DNA from 2 places in the Acidovorax cavernicola genome. Region 2 is predicted to be linked to the other one. Evidence: riboswitches for the same ligand, from Rfam matches in the RefSeq annotation. Region 2 holds a riboswitch; the other holds the start of a gene.
The links. Region 2 has a riboswitch for glycine ahead of D3H34_RS25310 (D-amino acid dehydrogenase). Riboswitches for the same ligand answer to the same signal wherever they lie in the genome.

Region 1: it holds a riboswitch for glycine, as region 2 does, so the genes downstream of both, gcvT (glycine cleavage system aminomethyltransferase GcvT) here and D3H34_RS25310 (D-amino acid dehydrogenase) in region 2, are expected to answer to the same signal.

Annotation. Positions count from the first base shown of each region.
Region 1 is NZ_QXMN01000004.1:80,811-90,246, forward strand. It holds gene gcvP (aminomethyl-transferring glycine dehydrogenase) at 1-531, opposite strand, end outside; gene gcvH (glycine cleavage system protein GcvH) at 583-954, opposite strand; gene gcvT (glycine cleavage system aminomethyltransferase GcvT) at 1,025-2,197, opposite strand; glycine riboswitch at 2,245-2,357, opposite strand; glycine riboswitch at 2,370-2,460, opposite strand; gene D3H34_RS06340 (hypothetical protein) at 2,492-3,028, opposite strand; gene D3H34_RS06345 (L,D-transpeptidase Cds6 family protein) at 3,134-3,604, opposite strand; gene D3H34_RS06350 (MFS transporter) at 3,741-4,928, opposite strand; gene D3H34_RS06355 (AraC family transcriptional regulator) at 5,037-5,822, shown strand; gene D3H34_RS06360 (TRAP transporter large permease) at 5,890-7,167, opposite strand; gene D3H34_RS06365 (TRAP transporter small permease) at 7,164-7,658, opposite strand; gene D3H34_RS06370 (TRAP transporter substrate-binding protein) at 7,765-8,736, opposite strand; gene denD (D-erythronate dehydrogenase) at 8,809-9,436, opposite strand, start outside.
Region 2 is NZ_QXMN01000043.1:16,376-25,811, forward strand. It holds gene rfbA (glucose-1-phosphate thymidylyltransferase RfbA) at 1-535, opposite strand, end outside; gene rfbD (dTDP-4-dehydrorhamnose reductase) at 597-1,487, opposite strand; gene rfbB (dTDP-glucose 4,6-dehydratase) at 1,484-2,560, opposite strand; glycine riboswitch at 2,678-2,768, shown strand; glycine riboswitch at 2,814-2,920, shown strand; gene D3H34_RS25310 (D-amino acid dehydrogenase) at 3,012-4,319, shown strand; gene D3H34_RS25315 (RtcB family protein) at 4,338-5,753, opposite strand; gene D3H34_RS25320 (FIST signal transduction protein) at 5,957-7,237, opposite strand; gene D3H34_RS25325 (PhaM family polyhydroxyalkanoate granule multifunctional regulatory protein) at 7,450-8,247, opposite strand; gene D3H34_RS25330 (aminotransferase-like domain-containing protein) at 8,312-9,436, opposite strand, start outside.

The DNA.
Region 1 (9,436 bases), on a different contig from region 2:
CAGGAACACGTTGCTCTTGCTCTTCACGCTGCGCTTGGCCAGCGTCATGGCCTCGGCGGCGGCGGTGGCCTCGTCGAGCATCGAGGCGTTGGCGATGGCCATGCCCGTGAGGTCGCACACCATCGTCTGGAAGTTGAGCAGGGCTTCCATGCGGCCCTGCGAGATCTCGGCCTGGTAGGGCGTGTAGGCGGTGTACCAGGCGGGGTTCTCCAGGATGTTGCGCAGGATGACGCCCGGCGTGTGCGTGCCGTAGTAGCCCTGGCCGATGAAGCTCTTGAACACCTTGTTCTTCGACGCCAGTGCCTTCAGCTCGGCCAGCGCGTCGGCCTCGGTGACCGGCGCGGGCAGGCGCATCGGCCGGGCGCGGCGGATGGCTGCCGGCACGATGCCGTCGATGAGCTCCGCGCGCGTTTCCGAGCCGATCACCGGCAGCATGCGCGCCTCGTCCGCCGCATCGATGCCGATGTGGCGGGCGAGGAATTCTTCGGCGTTCTCTAGTTCTTGCAAAGAGGGAAGGGCGGGCGTCGGCATGGCGGTGAGGGCTCGGGAGGAAAAGACAAAGGTGCTGAAGAACTCAGCGGATCAGGATTCGGCGGCGAACTTGTCGTAGCTGGCAGCGTCCAGCAGGGCGTCGAGCTGTGCGGGTTCGCTCAGCTTGACCTTGAAGAACCAGCCGGCTGCCAGCGGATCGGTGTTGGCCAGCGACGGGTCGGCGCGCAGCGCTTCGTTCACTTCGGTGATCTCGCCCGACACGGGCATGAACACGTCGGCGGCGGCCTTCACCGACTCGACCACACCGGCAACCTCGCCCTGCGCGAAGGTCTTGCCGACTTCGGGCAGGTCGACGAACACCACGTCGCCCAGCGCGTCCTGCGCATGCACGGTGATGCCGACGGTGGCAGCGCCGCCTTCGGCCGCCACCCATTCATGGTCCTTGGTGTACTTGATGCTCATGAAAAAACTCCTCGTGGAAAAAATGAATCGGGGTGCAGAGCCTAGCCGGGTCGGCGAGGCGCTTGAAAAATCAGCCGCGGTAGTAGCGCGTCGGCACGAAGGGCATGGTCGAGACTTCCATCGGCACCGGCTTGCCCCGCACGATGGCCTGCACGCGCGTGCCGGGCTCGGCAAAGGCGGCGGCCACGTAGCCCATGGCGACGCAACGGTCGGCCGTGGGGCCGAGCAGGCCGCTGGTCACGGTGCCGATGTCGTGGCCTTCGAGCGATTGCAGCAGCGTGCCGTCGCGCACCGGAATGCGTTCCAGCGCCACCAGACCGACGCGCTTGCGCGTGAGCGTCTCGTGGTCGGTGTGACCGGCCGCGCCCGAGGCGACGGCGGCCAGCTGGGCCAGCACCTTGGCCGCGCCCGGAAAGCCGCCTTCGCGCGCGCCACCGGCGCGGCGCACCTTCTGGATCGCCCAGTTGAGCGAGGCTTCGACCGGCGTGGTGGTGGTGTCGATGTCGTTGCCGTACAGGCACAGGCCGGCTTCCAGCCGCAGCGAGTTGCGCGCGCCCAGGCCGACGGGCTTCACCTCGGGCTGCGCGAGCAGCAGGCGGGCCAGCGCCTCGGCATCCTTGGCGGCCACCGAGATCTCGAAGCCGTCTTCGCCGGTGTAGCCGCTGCGGGTGACGAAAGCGGGAATGCCGCCGATCTGCACCGCGCCGCCGGTCATGAACACGAAGCGCTCGATGCCGGGCGACAGCCGCGCCAGCGTGGCGGCGGCCTGCGGGCCCTGCAGCGCCAGCAGGGCGTGGTCAGGCAGGGGCTGCACCTCGCAGCGCGCGCCGATCCTGTTCTGGATGTGGGCGAGGTCGGCCACCTTGCAGGCGCCGTTGACGATCACGAAGAGCGAGCCGTTGCCTTCGTTGAAGAACATCAGGTCGTCGAGGATGCCGCCCTCGTCGTTCAGCAGCAGGCCGTAGCGCTGCTTGCCGGCGGGCAGGTCGACCACGTCGACGGGCATCAGGGTCTCGAAGGCGGCGGCGGCGTCGGGGCCGACCAGGCGCAACTGGCCCATGTGGGAAATGTCGAAGAGGCCCGCCGCGTCGCGCGTGTGCTTGTGCTCGGCCATCAGGCCGGCGGGGTACTGCACGGGCATGGCGTAGCCGGCGAAGGGCACCATGCGGGCGCCGAGCTCCACGTGGAGGTCGTACAGTGGGGTCTTGAGAAGTTGAGCGTCGGAAGCGGAAGAAGCAGCCACGGGGCACTCCAAAGGGGCAGTCGAAATCCATGGCTGCAACGCCACGGGCCACCCCTGCTGTCCGCTTTACCTGAGAGATTCGCCCCACGATCGGGGTTTGCTCCTTCGGTGGGCCATCGTTGCACCCGGGGTGCAGTGGCCTCTCTCCAGCAAGGAAACGCCGGTGGTTGCCGGCGTCTTGTCAGTCCTTTTGCCTGAGCGTTCGGGGAACCCCTGCGCCTTCGGCGGCCCCGTCGCGCGGGGCTCTCTCCTGACCCGACGAGTGTAGTGGATCGAGCGGCCGGGCCCGACGGCTCAGTGCACGGTTTCGGCCGGCGGCAGCAGCTTGTCGATGCGCTCGCGCAGCGAGTCGGCGCGCTCGGGGCCGGCGCTCTTCTCGATCTCGGAGAGCATCAGCGCGGCGATGGTCAGCATGGCCTCGCGGTCGCGGGCCTCGCGCAGGGCGTCGCGCATCTGGTTGGCGAAGCGCGGGTCGCGGCGCACGAACATGCGCTCGCAGATGTCGAACAGGAACATGCGCGTGGTGGCCAGCGAGCGCTTGCCGTCGAAGCTGTCGGCCGACGTGGCGACCTGGATCGGCTCCGCGGCCGGGACGGGCGTGGGGGCGGGAGCGGGTGGCACCGGGGCCGGCCGCGCCTCCTGCAGGTAGCCCCGCTGCATCAGCCCCTGGATCGCCTGCTCGGCCTCGACACGGCTGGGAAACAGGGGGCTGAAGTCGGTCAGCGTGCGCCGGCCGTCGGCCATCAGCAGCAGCGCGCGCTCACGCTGGCTGAGCGTGCGCTGCCCGGCCTGGAGTTCGTCGCGTGCCTTCTCGGTCTTGGTGGGGAACATGGCGGCCACAGCTTTCGGAGGTCGAAGGCTGCAGCATCGTTGCAAGTGGTGACATCTTCGTGAACCATTTGCCTACAGGGGGATTGGGGCGCGAATGCGTCCGTGTCAGGTGCCCGCGCTCTCCTTGCGGATCAGCCAGCGCGGGCCCACGCGCTGAAGTTCGAGGGTCTTGCGGTCGGTCTCGGTCAGCGCATCGGCGCGGTAGACCTGCCGGAACTGCGCGCTGGCGGAGGTGCCCTGGATGCTGATCACCAAGCCCTCGATGCCCACGCTGATGCGCGACTTGCCCGTGATGCGGGCGCGCCGGTCGGCCTCCCAGCGCTCGCGGGTCTGGCCGCGCGCCGGGGTGAAGTCGGGCGCGTAGGCCGCGAGGTAGCGCTCCACGTCACGCGCGGACCAGGCAGCAGCCCAGGCGCGCACGGCGGTTTCGACTTCGGCGAGGCTGGCGATGGGGTTCGCCGCAACGGCGGGCGCCGTGGCCGGTACCGCCGGTGCGCCCGGCGTGGCCGCGAAACCGGCCGTGGCCAGCAGGCCGGCGGCGGCGAGGCTGCAACCTTGGGCGGCGATTCGATGCATGGCGTCCTTTTCCTTCTTCTGCTCTGTCAGGCTCGACGTCGAAGCTTGCGTCGATTCTGGCAGTGAAAGAGGGGACGCGTGGCGTTGAATCGCCCACGGATTTCCGTGGTCTGTTGCTCAGAGCGCGAGGTCGAACTCAGGCCGCCGCAGCCTCACCCGTCATCACCTGCACCGTGCGGTTGCGAAGCCGCAAGGCCAGCACGGTCGCGACGCACAGCACGCACAGCACCACCGTGAGCGTCGTGCCGAGCCCGCGTGCGTCCGACAGCATGCCGAACAGCGGCGACACCAGCCCGCCGACCGAGAGCGCGAGCCCGAGCGTGATGCCGCTGGCGGTGGCCGGGTTGCGCGGCAGGTAGTCCTGCGCGAGCGTCACCTGCGCGGCGAAGGGCAGGAACATGCTCATGCCGAGCCACGCGGTGCAGGCCAACGCCATGCCGGGCGTCGATGCGAGCACGAGGCCCGCCATGGCCGGCAGCGCGAGCAGGTAGCCGCAGCGGATCGTGCCCATGCGCCCGATGCGGTCGCCGAGCCAGCCGCCGGCCAGCGTGCCCACGGCGCCAGCCGCAGTGAAAGCGGTGAGCGCCGCGGCGCCCTGGAAGCTGGTGCCGTGCAGGTCGCGCGTGATGCGCAGCGAGAGCATCGACAGCACCGTGACGTACGGGATCGACCAGCCCACGATGGTCGCCACCAGCAGGCCGAAGGCGCGCCAGTCGTTGTGGGGCTTGAGCACCGGGGCGCCCGCCTTCGAGCCGCGCGATGCCGACGACGTGCCGGCCGCCGCACCACGCCGCACGTTCGCCGCGACCCACACCACGCCCATCGCGAGCGCGGGAATGCCGAGCAGGTAGCTGCGCGACAGGCTGCCGCCACCGACCACCGTGGCCGCCAGCACGGGCGCGAACGAGGCGCCGATGGTGCCGCCCACCGAGAACACGCTCATCGCCTTCTGCGAGGCGCCGCCGGCCGCGCGCGCGGCCACGGTGGCCGGCGGGTGGTAGGCCGCGATGCCCAGTCCGCACAGCGCGACCGCGATCCAGGTCAGCAGGTAGCTCTGGCTCAGGCCCGCCAGCACCACGCCCAGCGCCGCCACCAGGAAGCCCACCGGCACCAGCCAGGCGCGCGGGTGGCGGTCGGCGTACAGGCCGAACAGCGGCTGCACCACGCTCGACAGCCCGGTGGCCGCCAGCATCAGGCCGCTCACGGCCGTGTAGCTGTAGCCGCGCTCCAGCACCATGAGGGGCAGCAGCGCGGGCACGAGGCCCTGGTAGAGGTCGTTGACGGCATGGGTGCCGGTGAGCAGCCCGAGTCGGCGCGAGTTCATGCGATGGCTTCTTTCTTCGATGTCCGGTTGGAGAAAAAGAGGGGGAAAGCCATCGTAGGAAGACACGAAAAGATGTTCTCGCCACGAATGTGCAAACATCGTCGTGAAATGGACAAACTGAATCTGCGCCCCGAAGAAGGCGAATCGACCCCCCGCGCCGTGGCCGTGCTGGCGACCGACCCGGCCGGCGACGCCTTCATTCCGCCGCATGCGCACCGGCGCGGGCAGCTCATCCACGCGATCTCGGGCGTGATGATGGTCAGCGCCGAGCCCGGCAGCTGGGTGGTGCCGACCGGACGCGGCGTCTGGGTGCCGCCGGGCATGACGCACCAGATCCGCATGGCCGGCGAGGTGAAGATGCGCACCGTCTTCGTCGAGCCCGGCACGCGCGCCGACCTGGGGGCCGACTGCCGTGTGATCCATGTGGGCGCGCTGCTGCGTGAGCTGATCGTGGCGGCGGTCTCGCTGCCGCTCGACTACCCGCCAGGCGGGCGTGACGAGCGCGTGATGGAGCTGATCCTGGACGAGATCGAGGCCGCGCCCGCGCTGTCATTGCATGTGCCGATGCCGCGCCACGCGCGCCTGGCTGCGCTGTGCGAGGCACTCATTCGCGACCCTTCGCAGCCCGCCACGCTCGACGGTTGGGCCGAGCGGCTGCACATGAATGCGCGCACGCTGGCCCGCTTGTTCGAACGCGAGACCGGCATGACCTTCGGTGCATGGTGCCGCCAGGCGCGGCTGCTGCTGAGCCTGCCGCGGCTGGCCGCGGGCGCGTCGATCCTGGAAGTGGCGCTGGCGCACGGCTACGAGAGCCCGAGCGCCTTCACCGCGATGTTCCGCCGCACGCTCGGCGTGCCACCGAGCCAGTACCTGCAACAGAAAAAGGAGCGCTGAAACGACAAGGCGGGCGGCCCGCGAAGGCCGCCCGCCTCAAGTGGCGTGCATGGCTGCGCGCTGCCGGCTACCTGGCGTAGACCAGGTCGCGCAGCGACAGCGAAATCCAGGGCACGTAGGTGATCACCATCAGGCAGGCCAGGATCACCAGCACGAACGGGATCAGGTGCCGCACGATCCGGTCGAGCGAGATGCGCGCCACCGTACAGGCGGCGAACAGGTTCACGCCGAAGGGCGGGGTGATCATGCCCAGCGCCAGGTTCACCACCATGATCAGGCCGAAGTGCACCGGGTCGATGCCGAAATGCACCGCCACCGGCGCGAGGATCGGTGCCAGCACGATGATGGCCGCGCTCGTCTCGATGAACATGCCGATCACGAACAGTGCCGCGTTCACGCCCAGCAGGAACATCGCGGGCGACTTCAGCACCTCCTGCAGCCAGTGGCCGATGGCATCGGGCACGCCGGCGCGGGTGATCAGGAAGGCGAACAGGCCTGCGTTGGCGATGATGAACATGATCACCGCCGACGACAGCACCGACTTGCGCAGGATCGCGAACAGGTCGGTGATCTTGATCTCGCGGTAGATCACCATGCCGACGACGAGCGCGTAGAACACCGCCACCGCCGAGGCCTCGGTCGGCGTGAAGATCCCGCCGTAGATGCCGCCCAGGATGATCACCGGCATCAGCAGTGCCCAGCCGGCCTGCCACAGCGCGCGGCCGAAGGGCATGCGACCGTCGCCGTCGTTCTTGCCCCAGCCCTTCCACTTGCAGTAGACCCACACGAAGAGCATCAGCGCGAGGCTGATCAGGATGCCGGGGCCGAAGCCCGCGATGAACAGCTCGCCGATCGAGACTTCGGCGCTCACGCCGTACAGGATCATCGGGATCGAGGGCGGGATGATCACGCCCAGCTCCGCGCTCGTGGCCTGCAGCGCCGCCGCGTACGAGGTGGGGTAGCCGTGCTTGATGAGCGCCGGGATCAGGATCGCGCCGATCGCGAAGGTGGTCGCCACCGACGAGCCCGACACCGCCGCGAAGATCATGCAGGTCAGCACGCAGGTCATCGGCAGGCCGCCCTGCACGCCGCCCACGATGCTCTTGGCGAACTCCACCAGGCGGCGCGAGATGCCGCCGGTCTCCATCAGGTTGCCGGCCAGGATGAAGAACGGGATGGCCGCCAGCGGAAACTTGTTGATCGAATTGAACATCTCCTTCACGGAGATCAGCATGTTGGCGTTGGTGACCTGGATGCCCAGGATCGACGCCAGACCGATGGACACGGCCACCGAGATCGACAGTGCAAAACACAGCACCATCGTTGCAACCATCACCACACTCATTGCGCAGTCTCCAACTCAAGCCGCTTCGGATCAAGGAAATTGCCCGCAATGCCGAACAGGCAGAACACGGAGCCGACGGGCAACGCCAGGTAGGCCCAGACCATCGACAGGCTTTCGAGACCGGCCATCGACTGCACGCGCCCGCGCATGGCGTAGTCCCAGCCCCACCAGAGGATGACCAGCATCAGCACCAGCGCAGCCAGTGCCACCACGGCGTCGAGCACGCGGCGCACGCGTGGCGGGCTCCAGCGGTAGAGCACGTCGACGCTCACCATCGCGCCTTGGCGGAAGGCCATCGGGATGCCGAGGAACACCATCCAGATCAGGCTCACGCGGATCAGGATCTCGCTCCACTCGGCGGGCTGCTCGAGCACGAAGCGGGTGACGATCTGGAACACGCCCAGCGCGGAGGCGACCACCAGCATGAGGCAGGCGCCGATCATCGAGACGCCGGTGGTCCAGCGCTCGATGCCGAGGAATTTTTCTTTCATACGCAACGACTCGCGTTTCTCGAATTTCTCAGGTTTCCCAACAAAAAAAGCCCGCCAGCCAGGGGCTGCGCGGGCGTCGGCGCCGTCGGGGACAGGCGCCGGTTCATCACTTGTAGTTGCGGATCTTGTCGAGGTTGGCCTTGCCGAAGTCCTTCTCGAACTGGGCGTTCACCGGCGCGAGCGCGGCCACGAACTTGGCCTTGTCGACGTTGTCGATCACGGTCATGCCCTTGGCGCGCAGGTCGGCCACGCCCTTGGCGTCGTCCTCGTCCACGCGGGCGCGGTTGGCCTTGGCGCCTTCCTTGGCGGCGTCGATGAAGGCCTGCTTGTCGGCCGCGCTGAGCTTGTCGAAGGTGGCCTTGTTCATCACGAAGATGCAGGGCGAGTAGACGTGGCCGGTCAGCGAGAGGTGCTTTTGCACCTGGTCGAACTTGGCCGAGATGATCACCGGCAGCGGGTTCTCCTGGCCGTCGACCGTGCCCTGCTGCAGCGCCGTGAACACCTCGGGGAAGGCCATCGGCGTGGTCACGATGCCGAAGCCCTTGTAGGCGGCGATGTGCACCGGGTTTTCCATCGTGCGCATCTTCAGGCCCTTGAGGTCCTCAGGGGCCTTCACGTCGCGCTTGCTGTTGGTCATGTGGCGAAAGCCGTTCTCGGCCCATGCCAGGGCCTTGAAGCCCTTCGCATCGAACTTGGTCAGCAGGTCCTGGCCGATGGGGCCGTCGAGCACGGCGCGTGCGTGCGCCTTGTCGCGGAACAGGAAGGGCACGTCGAGGATCTTGGTCTCGGGCACGAAGTTCGGGATCGGGCCAGTCGAGGAGAACGCCAGTTCCTGGGTGCCCAGCTGCACCGCCTCGATCGACTCGCGCTCGCCGCCGAGCGCGCCGTTGTAGAAGGTCTGGACCTTGTAGCGGCCGCCGGTGCGCTTCTCGACTTCCTTCGCGAAGGTGTCGATGGCCACGCCCTGGTGCGAGTTCTGCGCCACGGAAATGCTGATCTTCATGGTCGTCTGCGCAAAAACGGCGCAGGCCATGCCCATGCCCAGCACCAGGCCAGCGGCCAGTCGGGTCAACTTCATTTGTCTGTCTCCTCGGTTGGAAAAAAGGATGCGCGAAAGAGGCCTGAGACCGGTTTCATGCAAAAGAAATGACTATGCACCAATAACCAGTTTCACCGCGTCGGGATTTTCACGGACGTAGGCGCGGATCACCGCATCGAAGCTCTCGTCGGCCGCCAGGCCCAGGGCCCGGGCGCGGGGCGTGTCGAAGCGGCCCGGCCAGGTCTTCACGATGCGGCGGATGGTGGCGTCGGGCGTGCGGTCGAGCAGGGCGGTGGCCGCCGTGCCGGCCACGCGTTCGAGCGCGGCGGCCATCTCGCCCACCGTGGTGGCGAGCGAGGGCAGGTTCAGCGCGGTGCGCGGGCCCCAGTCGGCGTCGCTCGCCTCGGCGGCGCGCACGATGCCCTCGATGGTCCGGGCCGGCGAGGCGATGGCCACGGGCGTCTCCTCGGGCACGGGGCAGGCCGCGCGCAGGCCCGCGAGCGGTTCGCGGATCATCCCGCTGAAGAAGCCCGAGGCCGCGCCGTTCGGCCGGCCGGGGCGCACGCTCACCGTCATGAGGCGCACGCTGCGCCCCTGCACGAAGCCCTTGCGCGTGTAGTCGGCCACCAGCTGTTCGCCGATGAATTTCTGGATGCCGTAGCTGGTCTGCGGCGTGGGCAGCGTGCGGTCGTCGATGAGCGCGGGCAGCGGCTGCTCGGGCGAATCGCCGAACACGGCG
Region 2 (9,436 bases):
AGAAGTACAGGCCGGTGACGGCGTAGCTGCTCTTGGGCTGGGTAGGCTTCTCTTCGATGCTGCTGGCCTTGCCGTTGGCATCGAAGGCCACCACGCCATAGCGCTCCGGGTCGTGCACGTGGTACGCGAACACGGTTGCGCCGCTCTGCTTGGCATCGGCGTCCGACAGCAGATGCACGAAGTCGTGCCCATAGAAGATGTTGTCCCCCAGCACCAGCGCACTCGGCGAGTTCCCCACGAACTTGTCGCCGATGATGAACGCCTGCGCCAGGCCATCGGGACTCGGCTGCACCGCGTACTGCAGGTTGATGCCCCACTGGCTGCCATCGCCCAGCAGTTGCTGGAAGCGCGGCGTGTCCTGCGGCGTGCTGATGATCAGGATGTCGCGCATGCCGCCGAGCATCAGGGTGCTCAGCGGGTAATAGATCATCGGCTTGTCGTACACCGGCAGCAGTTGCTTGCTCATGGCGAGCGTGGCCGGATGCAGGCGGGTGCCGGAGCCGCCGGCGAGGATGATGCCTTTGCGTTGCGTCATGGAGTCTCTTCTTCTGTGGGGTCCGTGAAAATCAGTCTGCTCTTGCTCTGTCAGAGAGCCATCAGAGCGTCTCGCGCAGCATGCGCGCCACGCCTTCCTGCCAAGGCGGCAGGCGCAGGCCGAAGGTGGTCTGCAGCTTGGTGGTGTCGAGCCGCGAGTTGTGCGGCCGCGTCGCGGGCGTCGGGAAGGCGCTGGTGGGCACGGCTTCGACAGCCTGCGGTCCTGCCTTGAGTTCGACGCCGGCCTGCTGCGCCATCTCGAGCACGAAACGCGCGTAGCCGTGCCACGTGGTCTCGCCGCCGGCGATGGCGTGGTACAGCCCGGCCTTGGCCGGGTCCTGCAGGGTCGCGCGGATGGCGTGTGCGGTGATGTCGGCCAGCAGTTCGGCGCCGGTCGGTGCGCCGAACTGGTCGTCGATGACGGTCAGCTTGTCGCGCTCCTTGGCCAGGCGCAGCATGGTCTTGGCGAAGTTGCCGCCGCGTGCGGCGTAGACCCAGCTGGTGCGAAAGATCAGGTGCCTCGCGCAGTGCTTGGCCACCAGTTGCTCGCCCTCGAGCTTGGTCTGGCCGTACACGCTGAGCGGGCCGGTCGCGTCATCTTCCTTCCAGGGGCGGGTGCCGCTGCCGTCGAAGACATAGTCGGTGGAGTAATGCACCATCAGCGCGCCGATCTGCTGCGCGGCCTCGGCCACCACGCCGGGCGAGGTGGCGTTGAGCTTGCGCGCGAAGTCGGGCTCGCTCTCGGCCTTGTCGACGGCAGTGTGCGCGGCGGCATTGACGATCACGTCGGGGCGCACCGCCAGCACCGTCTCGGCCAGCTGCTCGGGACGGCTGAAGTCGGCGTGGAAGTCGGTGCTGTCGAAGTCCAGCGCGACCAGCTCGCCGAGCGGCGCGAGGCTGCGCTGCAGCTCCCAGCCGACCTGTCCACCCTTGCCAAGCAGCAGCAGCTTCATGCGCCAGCCTTCGCCGTGGCGTCGTACTGCTTCTCGACCCACTCGCGGTACGCGCCGCTTTGCACGTTGCGCACCCAATCGCCGTTGGCGAGGTACCACTCGACGGTCTTGCGGATGCCGGTGTCGAAGGTCTCGGCCGGCTTCCAGCCGAGTTCGCGTTCGAGCTTGCGTGCGTCGATGGCGTAGCGGCGGTCGTGGCCCGGGCGGTCCGTGACGTAGGTGATCTGTTCCTTGTACGGCTTGCCGTCGGCGCGCGGGCTCAGCTCGTCGAGCAGCGCGCACACGGTGTTGACGATCTCGATGTTGGGCTTCTCGTTCCAGCCGCCGACGTTGTAGGTCTCGCCCAGCGTCCCGGCTTCGAGCACGCGGCGGATGGCGCTGCAGTGGTCCTTCACGTAGAGCCAGTCGCGCACCTGCATGCCGTCGCCGTACACGGGCAGGTTCTTGCCGGCCAGTGCGTTGACGATCATCAGCGGGATCAGCTTCTCGGGGAAGTGGAACGGGCCGTAGTTGTTCGAACAGTTGGTGGTGACCACCGGCAGGCCGTAGGTGTGGTGCCAGGCGCGCACGAGGTGGTCGCTGGCGGCCTTGCTGGCCGAGTACGGGCTGTTGGGCTCGTACTTGTTTTCTTCGGTGAAGGCCGGGTCGGTCTTGGAGAGCGAACCATAGACCTCGTCGGTCGACACGTGCAGGAAGCGGAAGGCCGCCTTCTGGTCGGCCGGAAGGGCGTTCCAGTAGCCGCGCACCGACTCGAGCAGGCGGAAGGTGCCGAGCACGTTGGTCTGCACGAAGTCTTCCGGGCCGTGGATCGAGCGGTCGACGTGCGATTCCGCGGCAAAGTTCACGACGGCACGCGGTTTGTGTTCGGCCAGCAGGCGGTCGAGCAGCGCGCTGTCGCCGATGTCGCCCTGCACAAAGATGTGATTCGCGTTGCCCTTGAGCGATGCGAGGGTCTCGAGGTTGCCCGCGTAGGTCAGCTTGTCGAGGTTCACGACGGGCTCGTCGCCTTGCGCGATCCAGTCGAGCACGAAATTGGCGCCAATGAAGCCTGCGCCGCCGGTCACCAAGATCATGGGGTTCCCTGCCTGTAGAAAAAAGTTTGCTTTACGGAAAATTAACAGTCAATTATCCCATCGGCGCGCAGTGCCGATGTACAGGGGTTGGCCGCCTTGCGGACCCCGCCTACAATCGCCCCCACTGCAGGAGAGCGGGCTTCCACGGAGGCCCTACCGAAGGCGCAAACTCCCATAAACGCTCAGGTCGGCCCGACGAGGTTCCAGGAAGAAATCAGGAACTTCGGCAAGGGGTCAGTACTGCAAATCATCGATACGGCCGTCTGGAGAGCCGCCACGCCATGTGGCGCACCGAAGGAGCAAACCCGCTGCGGGTGCAGCAGGGTGAATCTCTCAGGTACCGAGGACAGGGGGAGCGGCAACTTGGACAGCGGTCGTCCAGTTGCTTGCTATTTGTTCAATAGCACTCCACGCCCGCCGTTCAAGCGCTGCAAACTCAAAGGTACTTGAAATGCGCGTGATCGTTCTTGGCGCCGGCCTGCTCGGCGTGACTTCGGCTTACTACCTCCAGCAACTCGGCCACGAAGTGACCGTGATCGACCGGCAGGCCACCCCGGCCGCCGAAACCAGCTTCGCCAACGGCGGCCAGATCTCGGTCAGCCATGCCGAACCGTGGGCCAATCCGAGCGCGCCGCTGAAGGTGCTGCAATGGCTCGGCAAGGAAGATGCGCCGCTGCTGTTCCGCATCCGCGCCGACATGCGCCAATGGCTCTGGGGCCTGCAGTTCCTGCGCGAATGCACCCCGGCGCGCACCCGCCATAACATCGAACAAATCGTGCGTCTTGGTACATACAGCCGCGACATGTTGCAGCAATTGCGTCGAGACACCGGCCTGAGCTACGACCAGCGCACGCAAGGCATCCTGCACTTCTATACGACGCAGAAGGAATTCGACGGCGCCCTCGCGCCTGCCGAGCAGATGCGAGCCCTGGGCTGCGAACGCCAGGTGATCTCGGCCGACGAGGCCATCCGGATCGAACCCGCCCTCGCCCACATCCGCCCCCAACTCGCCGGCGCCACATACACCGCCGAAGACGAGTCGGGCGACGCCAACCGCTTCGCGCGCGAACTCGTGAAGCTGGCCGAGGCGGCCGGCGTGAAGTTCCTCATGAGCCACACGGTGACCGCGCTGCGCGAAGCCGGCGGCAGCATCGACCACGTCGAGGCGACCGACAGCGAAGGCCGCTTCCAGCGCATCCGCGGCGACGCCTTCGTGCTCGCGATGGGTTCGCTGAGCCCGCTGTACGCGGCGCCGCTGGGCATCCGCCTGCCGATCTACCCGGCCAAGGGCTACTCGGTGACGCTGCCCGTGAAGGACGCCTCCAAGGCCCACCAGGTCTCGCTGACCGACGATGAATACAAGCTGGTGTTCTCGCGCTACACGTCGGAATCGGGCGACCGTCTGCGCATCGCCGGCACGGCCGAACTCAACGGCTACGACCGCGACCTGAACCGCGTGCGCTGCGAAGCCATCGTGCGGCGCGTCGAAGAACTGTTCCCCGGCGCCGGCGACACCGAGCGCGCCCAGTTCTGGACCGGCCTGCGTCCCGCCACGCCGAGCAACGTGCCGCTGATCGGCAAGACGAAGCTGCCGAACCTGTTCCTCAACACCGGCCACGGCACGCTCGGCTGGACGCACGCCTGCGGCTCGGGCAAGTCGATCGCACGCATCGTGAGCGGACTGGCGCCCGAGGTCGACTTCACGTTCGCCGGCATGCCGGCGCCCGCGTCGCGCGCCGTGCAGCCCGCTCTGGGCTGACACGGCACCCGCCCTGGGTCATGCCTTGAACGTGACCCAGGGCTTGAGCCGCACGGCGCAGCGAATCAGCCCCGCACTTTCCTGCGCATCGATCACCGCGCCGATCGGCTTGTAGGCCTGCGGCGCCTCTTCGATGCGGCGCTCCTCGCGCAAGGTCACGCACTGCCAGCTGGCGTTCTCGTCGCCCGGCGCGGGCCGCATCGCGCGCACTTCCTGCCGCCGCATGCGTCGGCCGGCGCCATGGCTGCACGACCACAGCCAGTCCTCGTGGCCCAGTCCGGTCGCCAGGTACGAGTGATCGCCCATCGAGCCCGGGATCAGCGCGAGATCGCCCGCGTGCGCCGGCGTCGCGCCCTTGCGATGGATGTTCATTCCGTGCTCGCGCAGCACCACGTTGTGCGGCACGTCGACCACCAGCGCCGACGCCGTGGCGCCCAGCAGCTCGGCGAAGTCCTTGCGCACCAGCTCGGCCAGCACGACGCGGTTGGCCCACGCATAGCGCGCAGCCACGCCCATGGCCTCGAGGTACTCCTGGGCCAGCGGCCCGGTCAGCCCGTACAGCCCACTCTTCGGATGGCGCAACCCCTGCGGCCACTCGGCCCGCGCCCGGTCCATCCAGCGACCGCCGACATGGAACCCGATGTCGCGCGAGCCGCTGTGGATCATCACCACGACCTCGCCGGCCTTGAGCCCTGCGCGATAGGCCGCATGCCGGTCCATCACCTGGTCGACCACCTGCAGCTCGACGAAGTGATTGCCGCTGCCCGGCGTGCCGAGGCACGGGTCGCGGAAGACCTCGTGGCGCGCGCCGGTGTAGGCCGACGGTGCGTGTCGCGACCGCCCGCCGAAGCTCGCCAGGCCGATGCACGCGCCGATCTCGGCATGCAGCCGGTCGCGGTCGCACGCCGCCCAGAGCCCTTCACCGCGCACGGCATCCAGGAACGCCGCCGGCCCTTCGTCGAACAGCGCGCGAAACGCCGCCGTGTGCACCGGCACGTCGCGCCCGTTGTCGAGCAGGCTGCGCGTGAGCCGCGCGAGCAGCTGCGTCTTGTGCGGCGCCACCTGATCCAGCGTGAGGCCGGTGGTCAGCAGGCGCATGCCGCAGTTGATGTCGGTGCCGACCGCGGCGGGAATGACGAAGTCGCCATCGGTGGCCACGACGCTGCCGACCGGCGCGACCGATCCCGGATGGAAGTCCGGTGTCGCGCAGGCCTTGCACACGCCGTGCTCACTATCGGGCGAGCGCACGCTGGCGAAGGCCAGCAGCTGGTTCACGGCCTTTTCTTCCAGCGGCAGGCTCTGCGGCAGAAGAACGGTCGCCTGCGCGGCCTCGTTGCGCAGGTGATAGATGCCGTCGCGGTAATCGACGGCGATGTTGGCGCGCGAGAAAGCGCGCTGAAGTCTCGAAAAATGACGGTTGGTGGGGCTGCCCATGGCTGCAATTCCATTCGGGGAAACCGTGTCGGTTTCCGGGCCCCGGTCACATCGCGTGGCGGGGCGAAAGAGATCGACCGCGCGCCTCGGGGCACGCGGATCACTCTTTCTTGCAGCAGCAGAGATTCAAGAAAGCGGGCGGATTCTATCGACGCAGGCCGCTCGCGAAAACAGCGGGCGGGGCGCTGCGTCGTTTTTTCCCGTCAGTCCGGCGCAGTGAACACCGTCAGCACGCCCGTGTAGCCATACAGGTGATGGCGCGCGATCTCGCCGGCGGCGAAGAAGCCGACCAGCGGCACGTCGCCCAGCGCATGTCGCACGATCTGCAGTTCGGCGCCCGGCGCGCCGAAGTGCGGGCCGCCGCGGCCGGAGCAGCTCACGTACACCGCGCCGGCGATGCGCCGCGCGGGGTGCGGTGCAGCCTCGGCCTCGCCGGCCGCCACGGCGCGCGCGGTGGCCAGGGTCTGCTCCTCGGGCTCAAGTTCTTCGCGGATCTCGGCGCAGATGCGCATGAGGTCGGCGCGCGCCGCCTGCGCATTGCGGCGGCAGAAGCTCATCCGCATGCCGGCCTCGGCGTTGTCGGCGATGGCAATGCCGCGTCGCGTGGGATCCAGGCCGATGATGTGACGCACCAGCACGTCGGCGCCCAGGTCGCCGGTGCGGCGGATACCGTCGCTGCCCGCGTCGGCCAGGCCGACCAGCGTGTTGCGCACGGCGTCGATGGCTTCCTGCGGCCGGTCGAGCGACACCTGCAGGTCGGCCAGCAGCACGTCGAGCGCCGGCTCGCCGTCGAGCGCGAGCAGCAGGTTGCCATCGGCCTCGGTGATCTCGCGCTCGCGCGCGCCACCGGTGCGCAGCGGCTGGCAGCCTTGCGTGACACGCGACACCAGCCGCACGCCCTCGCCGAACACCACGCCGGACAAACCGCCCGAGAACACACCGCCCGCCGCCCCGTGACCGCGGATGTTGCCGTTGCCGCCCACCGCGAACTGCAGCGCCCCGCCGCGGCCGGACGAGAGCCCGCCGAACAGGTAGCCGGTGTCGGTGCGGCCCGCCATCTCGCCGATGAGCTCGCTCAGGTCGGGCGTCGCGGGGTCGGCGTGCACGAGCGCGGTGTGGGCCTCGAAGCCGCTCATTTCGGAGCTGCCCAACGGCGCCACGCCCGAGAACACGCGGTACTGGTCGCTGGGCAGCGCGCACAGCATCAGGCTCAGGCCGGGCTCGTCGAAATACTCGGCGTTGTTGGCCGCGACGCCGATGCCGACCGTGCCCGACCAGTCAGTGACTTCGGGCAGCTCGGCGCCCAGGTGATCGAGGATCTCCTGCGCGTCGCTCGCGTAGTGGTCGGTGATGTACAGCAGCCCGAGCGTCGGATTGGACGCGTAGTCGGGCAGCGCCATCTGTGCGCGCAACTGGGCCAGCACGAGGCCGGCGGCCATGCGCCATTGCGGGTGGGTGGCATGGCCGGTGGGAAACAGTTTCATGGTGCGTACCGACCCGTGCGTCGTCTGTCTGGAAAGGTGGCGGTCAGAAGGTGTGAATGAATCCGGCGTGGCCGAGCAGCCCGCCCAGGCGCGCGCCATCAAGGCGCAAAGCGCAGCCATAGCTCGGGCTATGGCGAGCATTTGCAACGCAGAGGGAGCGTGCCTGGGCGGGATGAGCGGGCATGGCGGGTTCGTTCACACCTTCTCAGACGTCAGCGCCGGCCGGAGGTTCGCTTGCGCGCGGCGGCGGACGTGGTTTTCTTGCGCGCGGCAGGTGCCGGTGCGGCTTTCTTCGGGGCGGCCTTCGAGGCGGTCTTGGCGGCCGGCTTGCGCGCCGCCGTCGACTTGCCGATGACCTGCCCCACGGCGTCGGCCAGCGGCTGCGCCATGGCCGGCACCTTGAGCTGCGCCGCGTCCTGCAGCGCCGTGCTCGCGATCTGCTGGAACTGCTCGGTCAGCGAGCCCCACCATTGCATCGGGTCGACCACGCCGGCAGCGCCGTCGGCCGCGCGTGCGGCAGCCGGCCTGGCGCGCGACTTCTTCTTCGGTGCCGGGGTTGCCTCTTCCTCTTCTTCCTCGATCTCGTCGAAGTCTTCTTCCTCTTCCTCCACGGCCTCGGGCTCAGGCTGGGGTGCCGGGGCCGGTGCAGCGGGAGCCGGCGCTGGCGCAGGCGCCATGGCCGCGGCCTGCCGGGTGAATGCGCTGGCGATGTCTTCCATGCGCACGTTCATGCCGCGCAGGGTCGACAGTGTCATCTTCTGCACCTCGAGCGCCTGGATGGTCGCCTTGAGCGCGTGGCCGTTCTGTTCGAGCCAGTACTGGACCGTCTTGAGTTCCTGGATGCGCTTGTCGACCTCTTCGACGCTCATGGTGGGCGCCACCCAGCTGGCGAGGCTGGGGATGCCGGGCACGGACCCGGAGCCCGCCGCGGCACCGCCGGCAAGGTTCTTCAGGAAGTCGAATCCGGGGACGAACTGGCTGAAGTCGAAGGGTTTGCTGGCATTGCTCATGCGGGAGGTCTCCTGGCTGGGTTTTCTTGTGTTGCCAGCTTACTCCAAGCCCTTGGCGTGCGAATCAGAGCTCGTCCCTGACCCGGCTGAAAACCTTCCAGAAAACCGCGTCCTGCGAGGTCGCGAAGTTGATCCGCATCATCGTGCTCGGCGGACGGCGCGCATGGAACAGCGAGCCCGGCGCCAGCAGGTAGCCCTGGTCGAGCATGCGCTGGGTGAGCGCGTCGGTGTCGACACCCGTGTCGACCCAGCCGAAGAGTCCCGCGGGTTCCGAGGCGAAAGTGCAGCCGTGGGCCATGGCCAGCTTCACCGCGCGGCCGCGCGCGCCATCGAGCCGGGTGCGAATGCGCTCCGAATGGCGGCGCAGCTGCCCCTGGTCGATGCACCACGAGAGCGCCCGCTCGAACAGCGTGGGCGAGGTCAGCGTGGCCAGCAGCTTGGTCTCGAGCAGCCGCTCCTTCAGCGCGGGCGAGGCGGCCAGGAAGCCGATGCGCCAGTTGGGCGCCAGGATCTTCGCGAAGCCGCTGACGTAGATGGTGCGCTGCAACCCGTCGAGCGCACTGAGCCGCGTGGCGTGCTCGGGCGCGAGGTGGCTGTAGGTGTCGTCCTCGACGATGTGGAAGTCGTGTTCGTTGGCCAGCTTGAGCACGCGGTGCGCGCTGCCGGGCGTGAGGCTGTAGCCGGTCGGGTTGTGCAGCACGCTCACGCTGACGAAGAGCTTGGGCTTGTGCAGCGCGCAGTACTGCGCCATCACGTCGAGGTCGGGCCCGTCGGCGCGGCGCGGCACGGGCAGGATGCGCATGCCCAGCGCCTCCAGCCGCGCGAACTCCAGCGCCCAGCCGGGCTCCTCGACCATCACCGGGTCGCCCGCGCGCAGCAGGCTGCGGCTCACGATGTCCAGCGCGTGCGTGGCGCCGATGGTGGTGACGATCTGGTCCGGCCCGGCCGGCACGTTGATGCGCACCAGCTTCTGCGACAGGCTGCGCCGCAACGCGAGATCGCCCGAGGGCTCGCCATATTGAAGCGATAGCTCCTGCAGCGCAGACGTCGTGGTCACGCGGCGCACCGCGGTCGCCATGAAGGTCGACGCCATCCAGTCGGGCGGGAACACGCCCATGCCCGGCTGCGGCTTGTCGCTCGGGCGGTGGAACATGCTGCGGATCAGCGAGCTGGCATCGGCCGGCACGCG